Linked DNA regions of Azoarcus olearius. Each later gene encodes a partner of the first gene's protein in a complex. Links are inferred from orthologs where the notes say so. Each region holds a gene or a part of one and is shown in the gene's direction. Other genes may lie near its edges.

Region 1 (3,259 bases):
CCGAAGCGCGCAAGGTGAAGGTGTGGGACAAGACCTGTCTGTGCACCCACATGCGCAATTTCGAGTGCTGGACCTGCGGCCAGTACACCTACCGGCTGAAGGACACCACGCGGCGCAACGAAGACGGCACCTATCGCGTGCTGAGTGCGGAACACGTCTTCCACGACTACCAGTTCAGCACCGACGACCGGATCGCCCTGCCCGACTGAGCGCCGCGGCGGCGCGGGCGGTCTGCCGACACGGGAGCCTGCCATGAGCGAAATCCTCCTCGTCCTCACCACCCTGCCGGACGCCGACTCCGCCGCGGCGCTCGGCGCGCGGCTGGTGGAAGAGCGCCTTGCCGCCTGCGTGAACATCCTCGCGCCCTGCGCCTCGGTCTATCGCTGGCAGGGCCGGGTGGAAACCGCCACCGAAGTTCCGCTGCTGATCAAGACCAGCGCCGCGCGCTACGCGGCGCTGGAAACCGCCATCCTTGCCGAACACCCGTACGAACTTCCCGAGATCGTCGCGGTCCCTGTGCAGCGCGGCCTGCCGGGCTATCTCGACTGGGTGAGCACGGAGACCGCGCCGGGCTGATGCCGCCCCGCCGCCCGCCTCCCTTCAGCCCCCAACCCGGACCGTCCCTCCGTGATCCACCGCCTGTTCGCCCTGCTCGCCATCCTCGCCTGCCTCCTCGCCCACCCCGCACGCGCCAGCGAGCCGATCGAGCCGGAAAAGGCATTTGCGATGCAGGCGCGCGCGCTCGACGCGCAAACGGTGGAGGTGGTGTTCGAGATCGCCAAGGACTACTACCTGTACGGCAGCAAGTTCCGCTTCTCTGCCCAGCCCGCAGGGGTGACGCTGGGCGAGGTCCAGCGTCCGCCGGGCAAGCTCAAGCACGACGAGTTCTTCGGCGAGGTGGAAACCTACCGCGGCACCTTGCGTATGCTGGTGCCGGTCGCCGCCCCCGCCGGGGTCGATGCGATCGAGCTGACGGTCAGCAGTCAGGGCTGCTGGGACGGCGGCGTCTGCTACCCGCCGCTGCCGCAGCAGGCGCGCGTCGCGCTGGTCGCGGCCTCACCGGCCGCCGGCGCCAGCCTGCTCGACGGCGCGCTCGCGCGCGGCGACGTGCTGGCCTCCGACGCCGTGGCGCCGCCGGCCGCGGTCTCGCTCGATGAAAGCGGCCGCATCGCCGGTCTGCTGCGCGACGCCAGCGTGCCGCTGGTGCTGGCGAGCTTCTTCGGCTTCGGCCTGCTGCTCGCATTCACGCCCTGCCATTTCCCGATGATCCCGATCCTGTCCGGCATCATCGTCGGCGGTGGCGGCCAGCATCTGTCGCGCACCCGCACCTTTGCGCTATCGCTCGCCTACGTGCTGGGGATGGCGGTCACCTATGCGCTGGCCGGGGTCGGCGCCGGGCTCTCGGGCACGCTGCTGGTGGCGGCGCTGCAGAACGTGTGGGTGCTGTCCGCCTTCGCGCTGGTGTTCGTGGCGCTGGCGCTGTCGATGTTCGGCTTCTACGAACTGCAACTGCCGAGCGCGCTGCAAAGCCGCATTGCCGACACCGCCAGCCACAACAAGGGTGGCCATTTGGGCGGCGTCGCCGCGATGGGCGCGCTGTCGGCGCTGATCGTCGGCCCCTGCCTCGCCGCGCCGCTGGCGGGGGCGCTGCTCTACATCGCCCGCAGCGGCGATGCCGCGCTGGGCGGCGGCGCGCTGTTCGCGATGGGCCTGGGGCTGGGCGCCCCGCTGCTGGCGGTGGGCATGGCCACGCGCTCGGTGCTGCCCAAGGTCGGACCGTGGATGGACGGGGTCAAGAAGGCGTTCGGCGTGATCCTGCTCGGCGTTGCGATCTGGCTGCTGATGCCGGTGCTGCCGCCGCTTGCCGGCATGCTGGCGTGGGCGGCGCTGCTGCTGTTCTCCGGCATCTTCCTGCACGCGCTCGACCCGCTTCCGCCGCACGCGCATGGCTGGCAGCGCTTCTGGAAGGGCGTGGGCGTGGTGCTGGCCATCGGTGGCGCGGCGATGCTGGTGGGCGCGCTTGCAGGTTCGCGCGATCCGCTGCAGCCGCTCGCGGTGCTGCGCGCCGAGGCCTCGCCGGCCGCCGAGACGGTGCGCTTCGAGCGCGTCGGCTCGCTGGCCGAGCTGGAAAGCCGCCTCGCCGCCGCCGAGCGCCCGGTGATGCTCGACTTCTATGCCGACTGGTGCGTGTCGTGCAAGGAAATGGAGCGCTATACCTTTCCCGATCCGCAGGTGGCGCAGCGGCTGGCACAGATGACGCTGCTGAAGGCCGACGTGACCGCCAACAGCGAGGAGCACAAGGCGCTGCTCAAGCGCTTCGGCCTGTTCGGCCCGCCCGGCATCATCTTCTTCGACGGCGCCGGCCGCGAACGCACCGACCTGCGCGTGGTGGGCTTCCAGAAGCCCGAAGCCTTCGCCGGCGTGCTCGACAGCGCCCTGCGCCGATAGGAAACCCACCGCGGTTTTCGCCTACAATCCCGCTTTCCCCTTTTCCGTCAGTCCCTTCATGTTCTCCGGCATTGTGGCCGCTTGCGGCCGTATTGAACGCATCGAACCGCTGGCCGACGGCCTGCGGCTCACGGTAGACACCGCCGGCCTCGACCTCGCCGACGTGCAGATCGGCGACAGCATCGCCAACAGCGGCGTCTGCCTCACCGTGATCGAGCGCGATGGCCCGCGCGTCCGCTTCGACGTCTCGCGCGAGACGCTCAACTGCACCGTCGGCCTCGACGTCGAGGGCAGCGAAGTCAATCTGGAAAAGGCGCTGCAGCTGTCGGACCGCCTCGGCGGCCACCTCGTCACCGGCCATGTGGACGGCGTGGGCGAAGTGCTGAAGTTCGCCCCGATCGGCGAAAGCCATGAGCTGGTGATCCGCGCCCCGGGCGCCATCGCCGGTTACATCGCCAAGAAGGGCTCGGTCACCGTCAACGGCGTCAGCCTTACGGTCAATCGCGTCGAAGGGCCGGACTTCTCGATCAACCTGATCCCGCACACCGTGGCGGTGACCAACCTCAAGCATCTCAAGGCGGGCAGCCGGGTCAATCTCGAGATCGACCTGATCGCCCGCTACGTCGAACGCATGCTCGCCTGGCGCGAAGAAGAATCCAAGGACAAGCCATGAGCGCACTTTCCCCCATCAGCGAGATCATCGCCGACATCCGTGCCGGCAAGATGGTCATCCTCGTCGACGAGGAAGACCGCGAAAACGAGGGCGATGTGGTCCTCGCCGCCGAATTCGTCACCCCGGAAGCGATCAACT
Region 2 (3,292 bases), 460 kb from region 1 along the record:
GCTTCGCGCGAGCAGTTTGCGGGTGGCAGTTGTCGATGCTGGATTGCCGACTCCCAGCCAGGGCTGGGATTCGAGAATTTATGCTTACAGTCCAGCGAGCGCCGACTTTCTGGGGACGCTGGGTGTCTGGCAGCATCTTGACGCCGACCGCCTGTGTCCCGTTCATTCCATGGACGTGCGTGGCGACGACGGCGGTCGTTTGCGATTCGATGCGGCTGGGTGTGGATTGCGCGAACTCGCTTGGATTGGAGAGTCCAGCCTCGTTCATCGCGAACTGTGGGAGTCACTCAAGCGGCAGCATAACGTCACGGTATTTGCGCCGGCCCGGCCGACTGCGCTGACGGTTTCCGGGAATGACGCCGCACTGGAGCTTGAGGATGGTCGCCTGCTGCACACGCGACTGCTTGTCGGTGCAGATGGGCGTGACTCCTGGGTTCGCAGCCAGACCGCCATCAAAGCCTCGTCGGTCGATTATGAAGAGACGGCGGTGGTGGCCAATTTTTCGTGTGAACGCCCTCATCGAAACGAAGCCTTGCAGTGGTTCACCGACGAAGGCGTGGTCGCGTGGTTGCCGTTGCCGGGGCGGATGATGTCGTTGGTGTGGTCGGCGCCTGCCGCTCTGGCGGAAACGCTCATGGCCATGACGCCAGAACAGTTCACGCGGCGAGTCCAGGAGCGGGGCGGGGCCGCGTGGGGCCGGTTGTCGGTGGTGACGCCGCCCGCCGCATTTCCGCTTCGTTTCATGCGACTCGACCGCGTCGTAGCGTCTCGGGTTGCCTTGATCGGTGATGCGGCACACGCGATTCATCCGCTGTCGGGGCATGGCATCAATCTTGGATTTCAGGACGCGCGGGTGTTGAGCCAGAGGCTGCTTTCCGCGCCCGCCTGGGCCGACCCGGGCGACGAGCGCCTGTTGAGGTCCTATGCTAGAGAGCGGGCGGAAGAGCCGTTTCTGGTGCAGTACGTGACGCACGGAATCAACCGTCTGTTCGCGGCCCGGAATCCGCTGGCGGCGTTCGTCCGCAATCTTGGTCTGAACCTTACGGACCGTCTGCCGGTCGTAAGGTCCGCGCTGACGCGTTACGCGGTGCATGGAAAGTTTTGACAAGGAGAACTGGATGGTGGCGTTGAAATCCGCGGGCCGATTCGCGCTCGTTATTGCGTTCGGATTGCTTCCGACGCTTGTTGCAGCCGGCGAGGAAGATGTGCGCAAGGGCGTTGATGCCTTCATCGGATCGGCAGCGGTGGAGTCCGTGACACGCACGCCCTATGCGGGCCTCTACGAGGTCGTGTTGAAGAGCGGCGAGATCATCTACACCGATGACAAGACCAGCTTCATCATGGATGGTCGCGTCATCGATACCCGCACGCGCCGTGACCTTACGCAAGCCAAGCTCAACCAACTGTCCTCCATTGATTTCTCGACACTGCCGCTGGACCAGGCGGTGAAGCAGGTGAAGGGAAATGGAAAGCGTGTGATCGCAACGTTCGAAGATCCGAACTGCGGCTATTGCAAGCGTCTGGCAAAAGAACTCGCGCAGATGCCGGACGTGACGATCTACACGTTCCTCTATCCGATTCTCAGTCAGGACTCCACCGCGAAGTCGCGGAGCATCTGGTGCTCCAAGGACCGGGCCAAGGCCTGGAATGACTGGATCGTCAGCGGGAAGGCGCCGAGCGGCGACGACTGCAATTCCGCGGTCGTGGACCGCAATGTGGAACTGGGCCAGAAACTGCGGATCAACGGCACGCCGACAATTTTTCTGTCCGACGGCACGCGGATCGGCGGCTTCGTCCAGTTGCCCGAACTCGAAAAGGCGCTTGCCCGCGTGGCGCCTCGTTGAGCACCCACACCGGCGGCGAGCGTTAGTTCGCCGTCGGCTTCATTCCATTCGGAAGCAGGACCCACATCCTGCCCTGCTGGCGCATCCGACCTGCCATTGCGCCGGCCTGCGGGCCAAAACCCCAGAAGTAGTCGGCCCTCACTGCCCCCTTGATGGCTCCGCCGGTATCCTGCGCGATCATCAGCCGCTTGAGCGGGGTGTCGCTATTCGGCTGGGTGGTGGCAAGAAAGACCGGGGCGCCGAGCGCAACGAAGCGCGAATCGATCGCGATGCTGCGGTTTGCCGTCAGCGGCGCGCCTTGAGCGCCGATGGGGCCTTCGACCGACGAGGGCAACTCACGGAAGAATACGTAGCTTGGATTGCTGTTCAGCATTTCTTCCAGGCGTTGCGGATGTCGCCGTGCCCAGTCGCGGATGCCGTCCATCGATGCCTTGTCCAGGCTCAGCTGCCCCTGCTGAACGAGCCAGCGACCAATGGATTGATAGGGGTGGCCATTCTGGTCCGCGTATCCCAGCCGGAGCACGCTGCCATCTGGCAGCTCAGCGCGACCGGACCCCTGCACCTGCATGAAAAACAGATCGATGGGGTCCGCGGCCCACAGCAGCACCGGGGCGGGCAGGCGGCTTCCCTGGTCACCCAGCTCGTCGCGCTTCCAGTACGGGAGCACCTTGTTGCCAACCAGACGGCCGCGCAACCGGTAGCCCTTCAGTTCCGGATAGACGGAGGCAAGGTCGATGGTAAGGAGGTCGCCCGGCGTGCCGTGCACTGGCCACCGGTAGAGCGCGTCCGGGGTACGGCTGGCTTTGATCAGCGGTTCGTAATAGCCGGTGATCAGGCCCTGTTCGCTGCCGTCGGGATTGACCAGCTGCCAGGGCGAGAAGTGGCGTTCGAAGAATGCGCGTGCCTGCGCGGCGCCTGGCGCCTCTCCCAACTGGCGGGCGGCTTTGCAGCTGGCCTGCCACGGCGCCTGTTTTTCTAGCACGTTGCAGGACTTGCGAAAGGCGGACCACGCTTCGCTCGGGTCGTCGTCCCGCCAGCCGTCGATTTCCGTCCAGCTGGCTGCGCGGTGGGGCGGAACTTCGGCCACCGGCTGCGCTGCCGGACATGCGGCGCAGGCTTGGCACACCGTAGGCGATGGACAGGCTTGTGGCGTGGAGACCGGGGCGACCGGCAGCGTCGGCGAAGAACTGCAGGCAGACAGAAGCAGCGCGCAGCTGGCAAGGACGGGGGCGATGGAGCGGGGCAGGAGCGTCATGGTTGCTTCACGGTAAACTGCATGGACCGAACGAAGTATACGGGCTCTAGCGAGCCGGCCGGAGGTGTGCGGGATGTGGGTGATATTTCTCGAGGTTGGCATTGCGCTCGCGCTGGTCGGTGTCGTGGTGTGGGCAACCTGGCCAAGAGGCCGGAACCAGCTGGAAGACAAGAACGACGATGACTGACCTGAA

The links.
Region 2: the proteins of dsbD (region 1) and dqs_RS03925 are in contact, whole or in part, in a crystal structure (PDB 1JZD), measured with the Escherichia coli proteins. The link is inferred for Azoarcus olearius from one-to-one orthologs.

What each region holds. Positions count from the first base shown.
Region 1 is NZ_CP016210.1:360,733-363,991, reverse strand. What follows is about bases 92-3,039. They hold dsbD (protein-disulfide reductase DsbD), read left to right. Parts: upstream 92-630; coding sequence 631-2,448; downstream 2,449-3,039. Other genes in these bases: dqs_RS01670 (riboflavin synthase), read left to right, coding at 2,507-3,039; cutA (divalent-cation tolerance protein CutA), read left to right, coding at 253-576; dqs_RS01685 (nitronate monooxygenase), read left to right, coding at 92-209. In the rest of the region: more of dqs_RS01685, read left to right, coding at 1-91; more of dqs_RS01670, read left to right, coding at 3,040-3,121; ribBA (bifunctional 3,4-dihydroxy-2-butanone-4-phosphate synthase/GTP cyclohydrolase II), read left to right, coding at 3,118-3,259. UniProt on the Escherichia coli protein: Required to facilitate the formation of correct disulfide bonds in some periplasmic proteins and for the assembly of the periplasmic c-type cytochromes.
Region 2 is NZ_CP016210.1:824,693-827,984, forward strand. What follows is about bases 1-2,981. They hold dqs_RS03925 (DsbC family protein), read left to right. Parts: upstream 1-1,118; coding sequence 1,119-1,844; downstream 1,845-2,981. Other genes in these bases: dqs_RS03920 (UbiH/UbiF family hydroxylase), read left to right, coding at 1-1,105; mltA (murein transglycosylase A), read right to left, coding at 1,867-2,981. In the rest of the region: more of mltA, read right to left, coding at 2,982-3,099; dqs_RS03935 (ATP-binding protein), read left to right, coding at 3,279-3,292. UniProt on the Escherichia coli protein: Acts as a disulfide isomerase, interacting with incorrectly folded proteins to correct non-native disulfide bonds.